Regions from separate parts of the Kribbella sp. CA-245084 genome, predicted to be linked through region 1. Evidence: riboswitches for the same ligand, from Rfam matches in the RefSeq annotation. Region 1 holds a riboswitch; each other region holds the start of a gene.
The links. A riboswitch is a leader RNA that binds a small molecule or an ion and turns the genes downstream of it on or off. The one in region 1 is predicted to bind ZMP and ZTP.

Region 1 (6,231 bases):
ATCTCCAGGCGCAGGTCCCGGGCCCGCTGCGCGACCGCGGCGGTGTCGTCCAGATCCAGCCCGTGCTCGACCGCCGACCAGGTCACCGCCCGGTACGTCGCCCCGGTGTCGAGGAACCGCAGTCCGAGCCGGGTGGCCACTCCGCGGGCGGTGCTCGACTTACCGGAGCCGCTCGGGCCGTCGACAGCGATGATCATGCCCCGAAGATTACCTTCGCACGGGGACAGAATTACCGGTGGACCACCCAGCCACGGTCCGTGAGTACGTCGACCAACTGGTCCACGGAGGCGGGTTTGACGGAGAGTTCGACCTCGCCGACCGGGCGGCCGGGGCTGTGGTCGATGCGGAGGTCCTCGACGTTGGCGCCGGACTCGGCGGCGTCGGCGAACAGCTTGGCCAGCTGTCCGGGGCGGTCGGGGATCGTCACCAGGACCGTGACCAGGTCGATGTGCGGCGTACCGTGCTTGCCCGGCACGCGGACCGCGCCGGAGACGCCCTGGCCGAGGATCGCGGTCAGCTCCTCGCCGGCCTCTTCCTTGCCTAGGGCAACTAGAAGGCGGTCGAGCTCGCCGCGGATCTGCTCCAGCAGGCCGGTCAGCGCACCGGAGTTCGCGGACACGATCTGGGTCCAGAGCGTGGGGTCGCCGGCCGCGATCCGGGTGACGTCGCGGACGCCCTGGCCGGACAGCTCGAGGTGGGACGACGGTGCGTCGGCCAGCGTCCCGGCAGCCAGAGCGGACATCAGATGCGGCAGGTGCGACACCCGGGCGACGCCAAGGTCGTGGTCCTCGACCGACATCTCGACGGTACGAGCGCCGGCCGCTTCGGCAAGGCGGCGTACCAGGTCGACGGCATCGGGAGAGCTCGTCTCGTGCGGGGTGATTGCCCAGGTGGCGCCGTCGAACAGGTCGGCTCGTCCGGCGAGCGGGCCGTTCCGCTCGGAGCCGGCCATCGGGTGACTGCCGACGTACCGGCTGAGGTCGCCGGTCAACCGGCGAGCGTCGGCGAGCGGCTTGGACTTCACGCTGGCCGCATCCGTCACCACTGCGTCGGTCTGCTGAAGCTGCTCCGCGATCACCGCGCCGACATGGTCCGGCGGTACGGCGACCACGACCAACTGCGGCTCGATCTGGACCATGCGCGAGCCCGCACCGATCCGCTCGGCCATCAGCGCGTTGTCCGGATTCCCGTCGACGAGCTCGACGACCACGCCCAGCCGGGCGAGCGCCAGGCCGATCGACGTACCGATCAGGCCGGTGCCGACGATGCGGACCGGACCCCGCAGTTCGCTCACTGGGCGCCGGTCAGGTCCGGACGGAGCGCTACGGCGCCGTGGAGGTAGACGTGCTGGATCTTGTCCCGGGAGCGCGGCGTCTCGGTGTGCACCATCAGCCGGACCACCCGAGGCAGCGCGTGCGGCACTGGGATCTCCTGCATGCACATCAGCGGTACGTCGGTCAGCCCGATCTGACGCCCCGCGACGGCCGGGAACTCCGAACGCAGGTCCGACGTGACGGTGAACAGGATGCTGATCAGATCCTCGTTCTCCAGATCGTTCGCCTCCAGGACCGCCTTCACCAGCTCCGCGGACCGCTCGAGCAGGTGCTCGCGCTCGTCCACGTCCAGCTGGGTGGCACCCCGGATCGCCCGTACCGCCACGTGCTCGCCTCCATGCTTCGTGTGTTCGTCTCCCCCAACCCTAGGCCAGGGCAGTCAAGGAGTGGACAGCCGTCTCGGATCGTGCTCACCCTGAGCTGCGTCGAGGAGGCGGCGGGCCAGCGGCAGCAGCCCGGCCTCGCGAACCGGTGCGAGTGGATCGGACAGCTGTCGACGGCGCCGGAAGGTCCCCGGCGGGTCGCCGTACGCCTGGGAGAAGCGGCGCGAGAAGTGGTACGGGTTGCTGTAGCCGCAGTCGGACGCGATCTCCCCGATCGTGGCGTTGGTCCGCTGGAGAGCGGTCGCGGCGCGAGCCAGTCGGATCAAATCCAGTGCGTACGCCGGTCCGCACCCATAGTGCGCCCGGAACAGTCGATGCAGGTGTCCCGCTGACAGGTTCGCCGCCGCGGCCAACTGCGAGACCGCGACGATCCGGGGACCGCTCCTCGCCCACACAGTCGCGACGTGGTCGACGAGGCGTCGGACGGCAGCCGGCATCTCCTCGTGTGACGAGCCGACCGGAGCGCTGACGAAGACCTCGAGCATCGTCGCCACCAGCCGGTCGCTATGGCCACGGTCAGGCGTCGGCACGTCCAGCAAGTAGCTGCACAGCTCCTCGAGCAAGCCCGGATCCGACATCGACCGCACCCAAGGCCAACCCGCCGGATCGCCGAGCTCACCGAAGTCCTCGATCTGGAAATGCACGTACGCATGCCGCGACCCGCGATCACAGTCCCAGATATAAGCGTCCCGATTGCTGCGCTTCGCGAGCGCCACCGTTCCCGGCCGCAGCTCGTGCTCGACCGTGGCCTGCAGGACGCCCAGGTCGTCGTACACCTCGGTCCGCCACAGCGCGGAGCCGTTGAGGATCCAGAGGATTTCGAAGTTCGGCAGCCAGCGCGGTCCGTACGTCGCTCCGGGAGCGTAGTCCGCGATCTGCACCAGCGAGTTCACGCTGATCACCGGTGGTCGCGATGTCACGAACAGATAGTAAAGCGCTTGTTCGCGACATTGGCCGGTTCTGCGTGCTCTGCGACGGTGGCTGGATGCATTTCACCGAGATCACCGATGAGCTGGTCGAGTCCTTCCGGCGGGACGGCTTCGTCGTCCTCGATCAAGCCTTGCCACCCGAACAGATCACCGAGCTTCACACCGCGGCCGAGCAACTCTGCCGAGGCGACCTCGGCAGGGTCACAGGCGCTCCGGCCACGGAATCCACCGAGGATGTCCTGCGCAAATACCTCTGCATCCACTACCCGCACAAAGTCTCCGACGCGGCTCTCAAAGCGCTGCATGCCCCGCGCGTCGTCGAGACCCTGACCGCTGTGATCGGGCCCAACGTCAAGGCGATGCAGTCAATGCTGTTCATCAAGCCAGAGGGCAAGCCGGGGCAGGCGTGGCACCAGGACGAGTTCTTCATCCCGACCCGGGACCGCTCCCTCACCGCAGCGTGGATCGCGCTCGACGACGCCACCGTGGAGAACGGCTGCCTGTGGGTGCTGCCCGGCTCGCACCGTCGCGGCGTCCTCTATCCCGATCGCGAGCAGGACGACCTCCGCTTCGACTGCACGGTCGAGGCGTTCGACTTCCCGTACTCCGACGACGACGCCGTCCCGGTCGAGGTTCCGGCGGGCTCGGCGGTGATCTTCAACGGGTACCTGCTGCACCGATCACTGCCGAACACCGGCCGGCACGGACTCCGCCGGGCCCTTGCGAATCACTACATGAGCGCCGAGTCACTGCTCCCGTGGCAGACCGTGCCGGCCGACGTACATGTCGGCAAGCACGACTACCGCGACATCGTGATGGTCGCCGGGACCGATCCGTACGCCTACAAGGGCATCGACGACGTCGCCCGGCCGCACTCCCGCCCCGACAAGGACGGCGGGTGCGACCGCTAACGCAGCTGTGCAGCGGCGGCGTCGACCGTCTGCTCGAGCAGGAGCGCGATCGTCATCGGCCCGACGCCGCCAGGGACCGGCGTGATCAGGCGGGCCACCTCGGCCGCCTCTTCGAAGTGCACGTCGCCGACGTTGCCCTCGTTGTAGCCCGCGTCGACCACGACGGCGCCCGGCTTCAACCAGTCGCCGCGGACAAAGTTCGCCTTGCCGACCGCGGCGATCACCACATCCGCGGTCCGGACCAGCTCGGGCAGGTCCCGGGTCCGCGAGTGTGCGTAGGTCACCGTCGCGTTCGATGCCAGCAGCAACATCCCGGCCGGCTTGCCCAGGATCGGGCTGCGGCCGATCACCACCGCATGCGCGCCTTCGAGTGGTACGTCGTACGCCGCAAGCAGCCGCATGATCCCGCCCGGCGTGGCCGAGCGGAACCCGGGATCCCCGAAGGCCATCGCCGCGAACGACAGCATCGTCACGCCGTCGACGTCCTTGCCCGGGTCGATCGCCTCGAACGCGGCCCGCTCGTCGATCTGCGCCGGCACCGGGTGCTGCAGCAGGATCCCGTGCACCTCGGGGTCCTCGGACAGCTTCCGGATCTCCGCGACCAGTTCGTCGGTGTTGGTCTCGGCCGGCAGTACGACGCTCCGCGACGCGATCCCGGCCTTCTTCGACCGGTTCTGCTTCATCCGCACGTACGTCGCGGACGCCGGATCGTCACCGACCAGCACGGTCGCCAGACACGGCTGGACGCCGTACTGCTCCTGCAGCGCGGCGGCACGCTCCGCCGCCTTGGCCACCATCGCGGCGGCGAGGTCGGTCCCGATCATCAACTCAGCAGTCATCTGCGCACTCCTCCTCGTCAAAGGGTGCCCAGGCGCGCGGCGAAAGCCGGATGGCAGACCGTTCCCCGGTGGTCGTCCACCTCAGCGCCAGTCGCGGTCCGCCCTTAGGATACCGGGCTGCCCGACCACCCCGCCTCGCCGATGAACCTGTCGGCCACCCCGTCGCCGATCCGGAGCGGGACCTTGCTGTGCGGGAGGCGGACGTCACGGATCTCGTCGGCCTGCGTGATCAGGTGCTCGATCTCGTCGCGGGCGGTCGCAACGTCCGAGGCGTTGCCCTCCGCCTGCGCCTCGAACACGCGCAGCGCCTGCCGCAACGCGCCGCCCCAGTAGAACGACGCGTCCAGCCAGGCGTCCGTCTCGGCTTCGAACTCCGGGTCGATCACGCCGCTGCGGATCTGGGCGGACGCGTTCTCGATCGCCTCCAGGTACGGCTCGAGGTCGGCGATCGCGCCGGCCAGATCGCCGCCGTCCCAGGTCGCCTTGAAGGCCGCGAGCTTCGAGGCGAGCACCGGCGCGTTGATCAGATGCAGCTTCCCGTCGTACGTCGTGAGGTCCGCGAACACCTCCAGCGCCGCGATCGTGGCCGCGTCTCCCCCGGCGCGCTCGGCGATCGCGCGATGCCAGGACGCGTCGGCGTCGTACGTCGCGGGTTTCCAGCCGAACTCGGCGAACGAGTACAGCGCGAGCTTGCTGGCCGCGGCCTGGTTCATCGGGTTCGAGATCACGCCGACGACGTGCTCGGCGAGGCCGGGCTCGCGGCCCGTGTACGCCGCGAGCAGGATCCGGCCGTGGGCGTAGTCGTTGACGGGGTAGTTGTCCCAGATCAGGATGTCGTGCCCGAACACTGCCTTCGCCGCGGCCGCTTGTGCGCTCGTGATCCGCTCGGGGACGACCGCAGTACCGGTCCAGTGCACGATCACGGCCGGATCGAGCTGCTCGCGCAACGCCTGCTTGTACGGCGTCTCTTCGAGGTCGTAGTACTCGGTCGGGACCATCTGCAGCGGAGCGACGTCGGGCTTGGTCGCGATCCACTCCCGCTGGACGCGGTTGCACAGGTCGGCCTGCGCCGCACCGGCCGCGCCACCGCCCGTGCCGTACTTCGTGGCGTCCTCGTCGGAGTGCCACTTCTCGTACTCGATGTCGTCGAGCGGGACGTTGAACACGCGGACCCCGAGCGCGTACAGCGCCTCGAACTTCGCGATCAGCGCCTGGAAGTCCTCGTCGGAGGTGTACGCGATCGACAGGCCGGGCGAGAGCGCGAAGGTGAAGTCGACCTTGTTGCGCTGCGCCCGCTCGATCAGCTCGCCGAGCTCGGCCAGTTTGTCGGCCGGGTACGGGTCGCGCCACTGCTCGCGGTGGTAGACGTCGTCCTTGGGCGCGTACTGGTAGGTGTTCATCTTGTGCGCGCCGAGATAGTCCAGGTGGTCGAGGCGGTCCGCGTGCGACCACGGCGTGCCGTAGAAGCCTTCGATCGAGCCGCGGTACGTCAGCGTCGGCCAGTCGCGGATCTCGACGCCATCCACATGACCGACATGGTTGCCCTGGACAAGCTGGTCGAGGGTCAGCGCCGCGTAGTACGTGCCGCGGGTGTCAACGCCGTCGAGGACGATCTGGTGGTCGCCGACGGCAACGACGTACCCCTCGGCCGGCAGACCCGCGGCCGGTTCGACGTCGAGCCCGGTGCCGCCGAGGTGGACCGTCACCGCGGCCTCGCCGTCCACGATCGTGGCGACGCCGGCCCGGGTCAGGGTGTCGCGGACGATCCGCTCGGCATCGGGATCGGTGGTCGGTCCGTGCACCAGGCCGACCGTGTCGCCAAGGTCGAACCCGTC
Region 2 (6,231 bases), 1.9 Mb from region 1:
GAGCCGGCGAAGGAGAAGATCGACGTCCCCGGCTGATCCGGACCGAAAAGAAAAGACTGCAGTTTGCCGGCGGGTTTGGTTAGCGTCGGGCGTCATGAGCAACGTCCTTCTGCTGACCGGCCCGCCGGGCTCCGGCAAGACCACAGTCGCCCGGCTCGTCGCGACCGACGCGCCGCGGCCGACCGTGCACATCACGACCGACGAGTTCTACCGGGCGATCCGCACCGGCTTCATCGCGCCGTACCTGCCCGGCGCGCAACGGCAGAACGAGGTTGTCGTCGACGCGATCGTGGCGACGGTTTCGGTCTATGCGCACGGCGGGTACGACGTGGTGGTCGACGGGATCATCGGTCCGTGGTTCCTCGCACCGTTCCGTGCGGCCTCGTGCGATTGGTCGATGTCGTACGTCGTACTGCGTCCGGACCTGGCGACGACCCTCGAGCGGGCACGGTCCCGCGCCGCCGGCGAACTGAAGGACGTCGAGGCGATCACCGGCCTGCACGGGGCGTTCGCGGACCTCGGCGAGCTCGAGCCGCACGCGATCGACACCTCGACGTTCGATCCCGCTGCGACTGCTGCCGAGGTCCGCAAAGTGGTTGCCTCAGGCGACTACTTGCTCAGTGCCTGAACAGGCGCACTCCCGTTGAGGACCAGGTGATCCCCAGGTCGGCGCAGGCGGCGGCGACCTCGGGTGAGCGGATCGAGCCGCCGGGTTCGGCGATGTGAGTGACGCCGTGGCGATGGGCCTCCTCGACGTTGTCGATGAACGGGAGCGCCCCGTCGGACACCATCGAGACACCGGTCAGCGGCTCGTCCGACCGGCGCGACCACCACAACTGCGCCTTCTCGCCGGCCAGCCGCGTGCAGTCCACCCGGGACTGTTGTCCGGCGCCGATGCCGATGGCCATCCCGTCCTTCACCATCGCGACGGTGTTGGACTGGGTGTACCGGGCAACGATCATCCCCAGCAGCAGGTCCCGCGCTGCGTCGTCCGGCACGGCCTCGTCGAGCAGGTCGCGCGTCAGCGGCAGCGCATCCCGCTCCTGCGTCAACCGCATGCCGTAGATCTCGCGCACCTCCTCGGCGGGCGGCTCGAAGCCGGGATCCGCTTCCAGCACCAGATAGGTCCCACGCTTCTTCGCCGCCAGCAGCTCGACCACACCCTCGTCGTACCCGGGCGCGATGATCCCGTCCGAAACAACCCGCTTCAGCTTGTCGGCAAGCTCCAAGTCAATGGGATGCGAGACCGCCACGAAGTCGCCGTACGACGACTTCGGATCGGCGTCGCGCGCCCGCGCATAAGCCTCGACCACGCTCCCGCCGAGAGCCGCCCCGGCCGGCGACACATGCTTGTACGACGCAGCCGCCGGCACACCGAACATCCGCGCAGCCTCCCGCACAAGCTGCCACCCGGTCAGCGCATCCAGCACATTGATGTACGACGGCGCACCCGAAACCACCGTGAACGGCGCACGATCGACCGCCGCCATCCCGGCCGCCTGATGTGGATTCATCCCATAACGCACGAGGACCTCCGAGCTCAATCGGAGGCGCCCAGGCGGACGACGCCTTACTCTTCGCTCCCCGGTGGTACCCCACCCTCGCCAGTCGCGGTGCCTCTAGCCTAGTCGCGCCAGGCGCCGGTCCAGTCGTAGAGCGGGGCTGTGGTCGCGTACTCGCGGAGATACCCGATGCGCCCCCGGTCGAGCCGTGCGACCGTCGCGCCGTCGAATGCGCCGGGCTCGCCCTTCCACGTGCACTCGAAATGCCACTCGGCGACGAGCAGTTCGCCGGTGCTGTCTCGCGCGGTGATGTCCCACGCGTCGACGGTGCCGCCGGCGCCGTACCAGGCGTTCATCCACTGCTCGACGCGCGCCTTGCCGCGGTAGACCGGCCCGTAGCACTCGATCACGACGCAGTCGTCGGTCAGAGTGTCGAGGACGGCGGCGATGTCGTGCCGCCGCCATCCGTCGATGTATGCCTGGAGTTGGTCCACGGCCGGTCAGCTCCTCGTCGCGTGGAAGACCAGCAGACGTGAGTCATCGGTCAGTGGCTCGTGCCAGCCGCCGCGCACCACGATGTCGGTGAAGCCTGCTGCGTGGAGGTCGGCTGTGATGGCGTCGGGGGAGCGGAAGTGGAGGGTGGTGCGGTAGATGGCGTCGTGGCCGTCGGGGAAGACGTTGTGGGCGTCGAAGATCACCTGGCCGTCGGTGGCGTCGATCAGGTCGATCCATTCGACGAGGTGGCCGACGGGGGTGTCGCGTTCGCCGTACGTCGTGTCGCGGGTCCACTGGTCCCATGCGCGGGCTGCGGGATTGCGGGACTCGAAGCTGATGATCCCGCCTGGCCGGAGCACGCCCGCGAGTGCCGTGAAGACCTCGGCCTGGTTACCGAGGTGCATGATCGTGTTGCCGGCGCTGATGACGAGGTCTGCGTCGCCGGTGGGCTCGACGGCGCGGAAGTCTCCGTCGATCCACGTGACTGCATCGGCACCCGGTTGGCGGCGAGCGTAGTCGAGCATCGTCGGGCTCGGGTCCACGCCGATCACCGCGCGACCCGGTGCCACGAGCGAGCGGGTGAGCAGGCCCGTGCCGCAACCGAAGTCCAGAACCTTGCGGGCCCCAGCGGCCAGCGCCCGGTAGTAGGCGTGGTCGTCACCGTCTGGGTTGTCGAGGTCGTACAACTCGACCAGTTGTTCGTCGCCGTACGGATCGTCAGTCACCCGGCGATGCTAGAAGCGAGCCGCAGAGGGAGCAACGAAATAAGAGCCGGTGCGGTCGGCGAGAACCGCACCGGCTCGTCAGCGGAATTACTGCGCGGAGACCCAGCCATAGATGTTTCCCGGGCGCCCGGCCGCCTGAGCGTGTTTCGGATCGAACGGCCCGAGCTTCTGGACCTTGTCGTGCGAGTTGCCTTCGACGGTGGTGATCTTGCCGTTGCCAGTAGCAACTACAACGCCGGTGTGCAGGCTGGTACTCGTGTTCTGCGGACCGGTCCCGTAGAGCACGATGTCGCCAGGCTTCATCCCGGTATTGCCGGAATGGGCGCGGCCCTTGCGCTGGCCCCAGGTGTAGATGTCACCGGTGAAGCCGTAGTTCGGGATGTCACTCCCGGCCTTGCGCCAGGTCCAGGTGGCGAAATGTGAGCACCAGGACTCACAAGCGCCGTACGGATTGCAATTGCTGCCGGGCGGCGTCTCACCCTGTCCGACCTCGCCGTTGGCGGCGTTCACGATCTTCGTCCTGGTGTCGGCCGCGCTCGCGGTCAACGGCAATGAACCCAGCAGGGACAGCACGACAGCGGATAGCAGGAGTCGCAATGTGGGGCGCATCAGCTTGCTCCGTTTCGGAATCGGGACAAATCCTCCGGGCGGCTAGCAGAATCAGTATGTAATTAACTAACAACACAAAGCAATCACAGTGTCGTTAAGTTACGAAGGCATAGAGTGACCCGCATGGTCGATGTGAAGCCCCGCAGCCGGACAGTGACCGACGGGCTGGAGGCCACCGCCAGCCGGGGGATGCTCCGCGCGGTCGGGATGGGTGACGACGACTGGGCCAAGCCGCAGATCGGGGTCGCCTCCAGCTGGAACGAGATCACCCCGTGCAACCTGTCCCTGGACCGGCTCGCCAAGGCCGTCAAGGACGGCGTGCATGCGGCCGGCGGGTACCCGCTCGAGTTCGGCACGATCAGCGTCTCCGACGGCATCTCGATGGGCCACGTCGGCATGCACTACTCGCTGGTCAGCCGCGAGATCATCGCGGACTCGGTCGAGACCGTGATGGAGGCCGAGCGGCTCGACGGCTCGGTGCTGCTGGCCGGCTGCGACAAGTCGCTGCCCGGCATGCTGATGGCCGCGGCCCGCCTCGACCTCGCGTCGGTCTTCCTGTACGCCGGCTCGATCATGCCCGGCAAGCTCGGCGACAAGGACGTGACGATCATCGACGCGTTCGAGGCGGTCGGCGCCTGCGTCCGCGGCCTGATCACCCGCGACGAGGTCGACGCCGTCGAACGCGCGATCTGCCCGGGCGAGGGCGCCTGCGGCGGGATGTACACCGCCAACACGATGGCCGCGTCCGCCGAGGCCCTCGGTATGTCGCTCCCCGGCTCAGCTGCGCCGCCGGCGGTCGACCGTCGTCGTGACGGCTACGCGCGCAAGTCCGGCGAGGCTGTCGTGGGGCTGCTGCAGAAGGGCATCACCGCCCGCCAGATCCTCACCAAGGAAGCGTTCGAGAACGCGATCGCTGTGGTGATGGCCCTGGGGGGTTCGACCAACGCGGTTCTGCATCTGCTGGCGATCGCCCGGGAGGCGGAGGTGGAGCTGACGCTCGCCGACTTCAACCGGGTGGGCGCCAAGGTCCCGCATCTCGGTGACTTGAAGCCGTTCGGGCGGTACGTGATGACCGATGTGGATCGGGTGGGCGGGATCCCGGTGGTCATGCGGGCATTGCTCGATGCCGACCTGCTGCACGGCGACTGCCTGACCGTGACCGGGAAGACCATGGCGGAGAACCTGGCCGACATCGCTCCGCCGGACATCGACGGCACGATCATCCGCGCGCTCGACAAGCCGATCCACCACACCGGCGGCATCACGATCCTGCACGGCTCGCTCGCCCCCGAAGGTGCGGTCGTGAAGAGCGCGGGCTTCGACTCCGACGTCTTCGAAGGTACGGCGCGGGTGTTCGACGGCGAGCGCGCCGCGATGGACGCCGTACCGGATCTCAATGCCGGCGACGTCGTCGTGATCCGGTACGAGGGCCCGAAGGGCGGTCCGGGGATGCGCGAGATGCTCGCGGTCACCGGCGCGATCAAGGGCGCGGGTCTCGGCAAGGACGTGCTGCTGCTGACCGACGGCCGTTTCTCCGGCGGTACGACGGGACTCTGCGTCGGGCATGTCGCGCCCGAGGCCGTCGACGGCGGGCCGATCGCGTTCGTCCGCGACGGCGACCGGATCACCCTCGACGTCGCGAACCGGACGCTCGACCTGCTCGTCGACCCCGCGGAACTCGAACGCCGCAAGGAAGGCTGGACCCCGAACGCGCCCGCGATCACCAAGGGCGTGCTGGGCAAGTACACCCGCCTGGTGCGGTCCGCATCCGAGGGCGCTGTCTGCATTTAGGGACGGATGTATCAAAATATGAGACACGGAGGCGCCGAACTTGACCCGGTCGCGGTCTGTCGGCGAATAATGCCTACATGCGATCGATTCTCCTCGTACTTGTGCGGCGCGCCGACTGACGCGACCACCGAGTCGAGCGCGCCCCTTCAGCCAACCCGGCCGAAGGGGTTTTTTGTTGCCAATGCGACTATCTGCGACCCAGAGACGCACGGACAGCAGCCACAAGCGAGGATGGATCGGTCGCGACAGCACAGCTTTCAATGGGCAAACATCGTGACAGGACTGAGGGAAGGCACTCATGAGTGAGCAGCTGACCGGGGCACAGGCTCTGATCCGCGCACTGGAACATGCCGGAGTGGACACCGTCTTCGGCATCCCGGGCGGCGCGATCCTCCCGGCGTACGACCCGATGCTCGACTCGACCCAGATCCGCCACATCCTGGTACGTCACGAGCAGGGCGCCGGCCACGCCGCCCAGGGGTACGCCGCCGCGTCGGGCAAGACCGGCGTGTGCATGGCGACCTCGGGCCCGGGCGCGACCAACCTGGTGACGCCGATCGCCGACGCGTACATGGACTCGGTGCCGATGGTGGCCATCACCGGTCAGGTGGCCGGTGCCGCGATCGGCACCGACGCCTTCCAGGAGGCGGACATCCGCGGCATCACGATGCCGATCACCAAGCACAACTTCCTGGTGACCGACCCGAGCGAGATCGCCACCACGATCGCCGAGGCGTTCCACATCGCCTCCACCGGCCGGCCCGGCCCGGTGCTGGTCGACGTGACCAAGGACGCGATGCAGACCAAGGGCGTCGACTTCCAGTGGCCGACCGAGCTCGCGCTGCCCGGCTACCGGCCGGTGACCCGCCCGCACCCCAAGCAGGTGCGTGAGGCGGCCCGCCTGATCGCCGCGGCCGAGAAGCCGGTGCTGTACGTCGGCGGCGGCGTGATCCGCGCCCAGGCCAGCGCCGAGCTGAAGGAGCTCGCCGAGCTGCTCGGGATCCCCGTGGTCACCACGCTGATGGCCCGCGGCGCGCTGCCGGACACCCACGAGCTGCACTTCGGGATGCCCGGCATGCACGGCTCGGTGTCCGCGGTCGGCGCGCTGC
Region 3 (6,231 bases), 580 kb from region 1:
TTGATCGACGTACCGCTGGAGTTGGCGCCTACGGACGAAGCGTGGGGAGTGTTGTCCGACCTGGACAACGGGCGCGGAGCGGACGCGGCGGCGGCGCGGCGGGCGCGGGAGGTTCGGGACTTCAACAACACGGCGCTTGCTGATCTGTTCGCTGAGGTGGATGCGCTCGTCACGCCGACCACGCTGACTGTTGCCCACGGCTACGATCAGCACGAGGAGAGCATCGTCACCGGCGATCCGTGCTGGGTGTTCAACGTGACCGGTCATCCCGCGGTGAGTGTCCCGGTCGGAATGTCGCAGGGATTGCCGGTGGGCGCGCAGGTTGTCGCGCCGCATGGGGCGGACGACGTTGCGCTGGCGGTGGCTCGCCGGCTCCTGGTTGAGCTTCCCCTTCCGCCCGTCCACTGACCGGCGGCGGAAGAGCCTTTGCCACAGCGTCGATTGCCGATGCTTGCTTGCGGTCGGGCGTGGTTTCGCCGCGGGCGGTGGGGGAGCGTAGCGACTCGGGCTTGGTGAAGTCGGAGACTGCGGCAACGACCGGCTGCGTGTAGACATCACGGCGCATGGCGGTGGCCTGCGTGGTGAGGGGCGCCGGTGGGTGGACGGCTTCCGTCAGCTCGGTGCGGAGGAACTTGACGAGTTCCTTCGCTCGAAGGACTCGGCTGCGGCGGAGGACGTGCTGCTCGCCGGACAGCGACGCTTTCTCGCGCCAGCTGACGTCGAACATGATCCGGCCCAGCCGGAAGCCGGCATTCGTCTCGCCACCGGGGTAGCCCCGTGCGCCCCCGTCGGTGAAGAACTCGCTGTAGAACGCGCCCTCGTCCTCGAACTTCAGCACGTTCCAGGCCCGGAACTGATCCGTCGGCAGCTCGCCCCGCACCCACGCCTCGTCCATCAACGCATGCGACTCGGCGTTCAGCGGCCGATGTCCGACATACCGGTACTGCGGACGCTCACCCCGCCGGCGCCGTTCGTACTCCGTGATGATCTGCGGCCACTCGTCCGCGGAGATCGCCCGCGCCAGCCGCGACGCGAACGACGTGCGCGCTCGCAGTTCGGCCCGTGAGGTGACCGGATGATCGGTCCGCCCGGTCATCGTCTCGAGCTTGTCCATCACGAACGTCTCGCCGTTCGGCCCGACCCGCTCCCACTGGGTGACCCTCAGCGAGGGTCCGCCCGACCTGGCGTTGAGCGCACGGAGTACGGCGATCCCCGCGCGATAGACCGGGACGCGTCGGCGCATGATGCGCGTCTCCCAGCGAGTTCGCTCGTCGCTGTCGAGCCACGCAGTACCGACGAGGTCGCGGCTCATCCCGGGTGGTCCGCGCGCCAGTTCTTGATCATCTGTTCCATGTCGGTGTGGATGAAGGCGAAGAAGTCCGCGGCCTCGGTCAGCCGGCGCGCGACGGGGGAGTCCGCCGGGAAGAGACCGGCGCCGGAGCGGCTGGTCGCCTCCCACTCGCTCAGCGCGAGGTTGCGGCGCTCGAGGATCGCGGCGAAGACGTCCTCGCGGATCCGGTAATGATCCTTGCGTGAACCGGGCAGCCGCTCGCGCGAGATGAACGACACCTGCAACAACTGCCGGACGGCGCCCGACACCGCCGGCTGGCTGATCTTCAACGACTCGGCCAGCTCGGCTGCCGTCATCGTGCCGGTCGGGCTGACCAGCATCGCGCCCATCACCCGAGCCGACATCGTCGGTACGCCGCTGTTCGCCAGCACGCCTGCGAACCGCTCGACGAACTGGCTCACGGCTTCCCGGCTCGGTTCCTCCGCCATGGTTGAAGCTTACAGTAATTTGATTGATCGCAACTATCACAAAGTTCTGATAATTTGAATCCATGACCTCGACCACCGACACCGCAGCGCCGACGCTCACCGGCGGCCGCCGCTTCGGCGTACTCATCGCACTCTGTCTCGCCGTCCTCGTGCTCGGCCTCGACACGACCGTGCTCAACGTCGCCTTGCCGACGCTCGCGCAGGACCTGGACGCGTCGACCAGCCAGCTGCAATGGATGGCGAACAGCTACAACCTCGTCCTCGCCGCGCTGCTGCTGCCGGCCGGTCTGCTCGGCGACCGGTACGGGCGGCGCAAGATCATCGCGATCGCGCTCACGCTGTTCGGTCTCGCATCGCTGGCCTGTGCGCTGGCCGATTCCGCGGGTCAGCTGATCGCAGCCCGGGCATTCCTCGGGATCGGTGCGGCGATGATCGTCCCGGTCGCGCTGTCGCTGATCACCGTGCTGTTCCGCACCGCGGAGGACCGGAAGAAGGCGATCGGGTTCTTCGTCGTTGCCAACAGCATCGGTATGCCGCTCGGCCCGATCATCGGCGGACTGCTCCTCGATCACGCCGGCTGGCAGTGGATCTTCCTGATGAACGTGCCGATCGCCTTGATCGCAGCCCTCGCGGTCACGTTGCTCGTCCCGGAGACGCGCAGCTCGAACCGGCCGGCGATCGACTGGCTCGGCATCGTGTTGTCGAGCACCGGCCTCGCGGCCCTCGTGTACGGCGTGACCAAGGCCGGCGAATCATCCTGGACCGACGCTGTCACGATCGTGTTCCTCGGACTGGCCGTCGTCCTGATCGCCGGGTTCCTGCTCTGGCAACGGCGCAACCGTGAGCCGCTGATCGAGCTCCGGCTGTTCAGCGAGCGGGTGTTCACCGGCGGCGCCGTGCTGCTGACGGTGTCGGTGTTCGCGATCTTCGGATTGCTGTTCACGATGCCGCAGTACTTCCAGGGCATCAACGGATCCGATGCGCTGCACACCGGGCTGAAGTTGCTGCCGTTCATCGGCGGGATGACGATCGGCGCGAAGCTGGCCGAGCCGGTGGAGGCCCGCATCGGCACGCGGCTGGTGGTGATGACCGGGTTCGTGGTGATGGCGGTCGGGTTCGCGCTCGGCGCCTTCACCGATCTCGGGACCGGGTACGGGTACACGGCGATCTGGTTCGTCGTGGTCGGATTCGGGCTCGGGTGCTCGATGCCGCAGGCAATGAACGCGGCACTCGGCGTACTCGATCCGGAGCGGGCCGGGACGGGATCCGGCCTGCTGCAGGCGTTCCGTCAGGTCGGCGGCACGGTCGGTGTCGCCGTACTCGGCACCGTGCTGAACTCGGTCTACCGCCACAACATCGACACGAGTGCGCTGCCCGCGCAGCTCGCCGACGCGGTCGAGAAGAGCCTTGGAGGTGGCCTGGCGGCCGCCGCGAAGGCAGGCTCACCGGACCTGCTCGCCAACGTCCGCGACGCCTTCATGAGCAGCCTGAACACCACCATGTGGGTGTCGGCAGCCATCGCCGCCGTCGGCGCGATCCTCGCGGCGGTGCTGATGCCGAAGCGGGCCGCGAAGGCCTCGCGGGACGCGCTGATGGGCGTCCAGCAGGACGCCTGACCGCAAACGACAGCGCCCGCTCCAGCGGGGGAGCGGGCGCTGTTCTGTTCTGGATCAGTTGAGCTCGAGGCCCGGGTAGAGCGGGTGCTTGTCGAGGATCTCGGCCGAGGCGGCGCGGGTCTTGTCGGCGACGCCGTCGGCGAGGACGTACTTCGCCTTGGACGGAGCGCCCGCGGACGTGGTCGTCGGGGTGGTTGCGGACAGCACGTCCACGATCAGCTCGGCGACCCGGTCGAACTCGTCGGCGCCGAACCCGCGCGTGGTGAGTGCCGGCGTACCGATCCGGACGCCCGAGGTGTACCAGGCGCCGTTCGGGTCGCGCGGTACCGCGTTGCGGTTGGTGACGATGCCCGCGTCGAGCAGCGCGGACTCCGCCTGCCGGCCGGTGATGCCGTACGACGAGACGTCGAGCAGGACGAGGTGGTTCTCGGTGCCGTCCGTCACGAGCTTCACGCCGCGCTTCATCAGGCCCTCGGCCAGTACGACGGCGTTGTCGGCGACGGCCTGCGCGTAGTCACGGAACGACGGCTGACGCGCCTCGGCCAGCGCGACCGCCTTCGCGGCCATCGTCTGGCTCAGCGGACCGCCCAGCACCATCGGGCAGCCGCGGTCGACCGACTCGGCGTACTCCGGCTGGCACAGCACCATGCCGCCGCGCGGACCACGCAGCGACTTGTGCGTCGTCGTCGTGGTGACGTGCGCGTGCGGGACCGGGTCGAAGTCGCCGGTGAAGACCTTGCCCGCGACCAAGCCGGCGAAATGCGCCATGTCGACCATCAGCGTCGCGCCGACCTCGTCGGCGATCTCGCGCATCTTGGCGAAGTTCACCTTGCGCGGGTACGCCGAGTAGCCGGCGATCAGGATCAGCGGCTTGAACTCGCGGGCCTTGCGGGCGACCTCGTCGTAGTCGAGCAGGCCCGTCTCCGGGTCGGTGCCGTAGGAGTGCTGGTTGAACATCTTGCCGGAGATGTTCGGCCGGAAGCCGTGGGTCAGGTGACCGCCGGCGTCCAGCGACATACCGAGCATCTTCTGGTCGCCGAGCGCCTTGCGGAGCTTGGTCCAGTCCTCGTCGGACAGGTCGTTGACGTGCTTGGCGCCGGCCTCGGCCAGCGCGGGGGATTCGATCCGCTGCGCCAGGATCGCCCAGAACGCGACCAGGTTCGCGTCGATGCCGGAGTGCGGCTGGACGTAGGCGTGCGGGGCGTCGAACAGGGCCGTGGCGTGGTCGGCCGCGGTCTGCTCGACGGTGTCGACGTTCTGGCAGCCGGCGTAGAAGCGGTGCCCGATCGTGCCCTCGGCGTACTTGTCCGAGAGCCAGTTACCCATCGTCAGCAGGGTGGCGGGGGAGGCGTAGTTCTCGCTGGCGATCAGCTTCAGCGAGGACCGCTGGTCGGCCAGCTCGGCCTTGATCGCGCCGGCGATCGTCGGTTCGACCGCGGCGATCACCTGCAGCGCGTTGTTGTACGCGGCCGACGCCGCGGCGGCATCGAAGGATTGAGTCATCGTTGTCTCTCCTGCGGTTGCAGTGGGTCGAAGGCACCCAGGCGCACGGTGCCGACGGGTTTCGCTCCCCGGTGGTTCTCCACCTTCAGCGCGCCAGTCGCGACGGCGTCAGCCTATCGTGCGTTCGACGATCCGATCGAACGGCGTCGTCCGCGGCAGCGTCCCGAACACGCCGCCCCAGTCCTGCGCCAATCGCGACGCCACGAACGCGTCGGCCACCTCGGGCGTCGACTGCCGGATCAACAAGGATGCCTGCAGGCACAGGGCCATCTGCGCAGCGAGCCTACGGGCGCCGGCTTCGGCATTCTCGACGTCAGCAAGCGCTTGCAGGACGTCGTTCACCGCCGTGTCGAGCCGTCCGTCCGCACCCTGTACGGCGGCCAGCTCCGTCAGCCAGGCATCGAGCGACTCGGGCCTTCGCAGCGCCCGCAGTACGTCGAGCGCATTGACGTTGCCCGACCCTTCCCAGATCGAGTTCAACGGCGACTCCCGGTACAGCAACGGCAGCCCGGACTCCTCGACATACCCGTTGCCCCCAAGACACTCCAACGCCTCGGCAACCATGAACGGAGTCCGCTTACAAACCCAGAACTTGGCCAACGGAAGCGCGATCCGCCGGAACGCGGAGTCGCCGGCGTCGACCGCTGCGGCCAGGCGCATCCCCAGCGCGGTCGCCGACTCACTCTCGATCGCGAGGTCCGCCAGCACATTCTGCATCGCGGGCTTGTCCGCCAGCAGGCCACCGAAGGCGGAGCGGTGCCTCGTGTGCCAGATCGCCTCCACGAGAGCTCTCCGCTGCAGCGCCGCCGACCCTAGTACGCAGTCCAGGCGGGTGGCGGCGACCATCTCGATGATGGTGCGGACGCCGGCGCCCTCGTCGCCGAGGCGGTAGCCGATCGTCCCGTGGAACTCGACCTCGGACGACGCGTTCGACCGGTTCCCCAGCTTGTCCTTCAGCCGCTGCAGCGCGAACGGGTTCCGGTTGCCATCGGCAAGCACCCGCGGTACGACGAAGCAGCTCAGCCCGTCCGGCGCCTGCGCCAGCACCAGGAACACATCCACCTGCGGCGCCGAGCAGAACCACTTGTGCCCGTTCAGCTGGTACTCACCGTCGCCCACAGCCGTCGCGGTCGTGAGGTTCGCCCGTACGTCGGACCCGCCCTGCTTCTCGGTCATCCCCATCCCGGCGAGCACACCGCTCTTCGCGGCGACCGGCAACCGCCGTACGTCGTAGTCCGTCGACGCCAGCTGCGGGACCCACTCCTTCGCGAGGCGCTCGTCCGCGCGCAGCGCCGGCACAGCGGCGTACGTCATCGAGATCGGACAACCGTGC

Region 2: linked by a shared signal. The riboswitch ahead of ACQPYH_RS31100 (5-aminoimidazole-4-carboxamide ribonucleotide transformylase) and the one ahead of ACQPYH_RS22420 (bifunctional 5,10-methylenetetrahydrofolate dehydrogenase/5,10-methenyltetrahydrofolate cyclohydrolase) in region 1 are both predicted to bind ZMP and ZTP.
Region 3: linked by a shared signal. The riboswitch ahead of ACQPYH_RS19605 (glycine hydroxymethyltransferase) and the one ahead of ACQPYH_RS22420 (bifunctional 5,10-methylenetetrahydrofolate dehydrogenase/5,10-methenyltetrahydrofolate cyclohydrolase) in region 1 are both predicted to bind ZMP and ZTP.

Annotation. Positions count from the first base shown of each region.
Region 1 covers NZ_CP192053.1:4,661,017-4,667,247, forward strand. The annotation lists gene cmk ((d)CMP kinase) at 1-197, opposite strand, end outside; gene ACQPYH_RS22400 (prephenate dehydrogenase) at 230-1,294, opposite strand; gene aroH (chorismate mutase) at 1,291-1,659, opposite strand; gene ACQPYH_RS22410 (helix-turn-helix domain-containing protein) at 1,714-2,637, opposite strand; gene ACQPYH_RS22415 (phytanoyl-CoA dioxygenase family protein) at 2,703-3,557, shown strand; gene ACQPYH_RS22420 (bifunctional 5,10-methylenetetrahydrofolate dehydrogenase/5,10-methenyltetrahydrofolate cyclohydrolase) at 3,554-4,396, opposite strand; ZMP/ZTP riboswitch at 4,416-4,501, opposite strand; gene ACQPYH_RS22425 (beta-N-acetylglucosaminidase domain-containing protein) at 4,501-6,231, opposite strand, start outside.
Region 2 covers NZ_CP192053.1:6,531,818-6,538,048, reverse strand. The annotation lists gene ACQPYH_RS31110 (MMPL family transporter) at 1-36, shown strand, start outside; gene ACQPYH_RS31105 (AAA family ATPase) at 95-628, shown strand; gene ACQPYH_RS31100 (5-aminoimidazole-4-carboxamide ribonucleotide transformylase) at 618-1,514, opposite strand; ZMP/ZTP riboswitch at 1,546-1,622, opposite strand; gene ACQPYH_RS31095 (nuclear transport factor 2 family protein) at 1,625-1,996, opposite strand; gene ACQPYH_RS31090 (class I SAM-dependent methyltransferase) at 2,003-2,722, opposite strand; gene ACQPYH_RS31085 (CHAP domain-containing protein) at 2,810-3,331, opposite strand; gene ilvD (dihydroxy-acid dehydratase) at 3,455-5,122, shown strand; gene ACQPYH_RS31075 (acetolactate synthase large subunit) at 5,421-6,231, shown strand, end outside.
Region 3 covers NZ_CP192053.1:4,084,324-4,090,554, forward strand. The annotation lists gene ACQPYH_RS19590 (amidase family protein) at 1-408, shown strand, start outside; gene ACQPYH_RS19595 (GbsR/MarR family transcriptional regulator) at 1,309-1,779, opposite strand; gene ACQPYH_RS19600 (DHA2 family efflux MFS transporter permease subunit) at 1,842-3,395, shown strand; gene ACQPYH_RS19605 (glycine hydroxymethyltransferase) at 3,450-4,898, opposite strand; ZMP/ZTP riboswitch at 4,927-5,009, opposite strand; gene ACQPYH_RS19610 (acyl-CoA dehydrogenase family protein) at 5,007-6,231, opposite strand, start outside.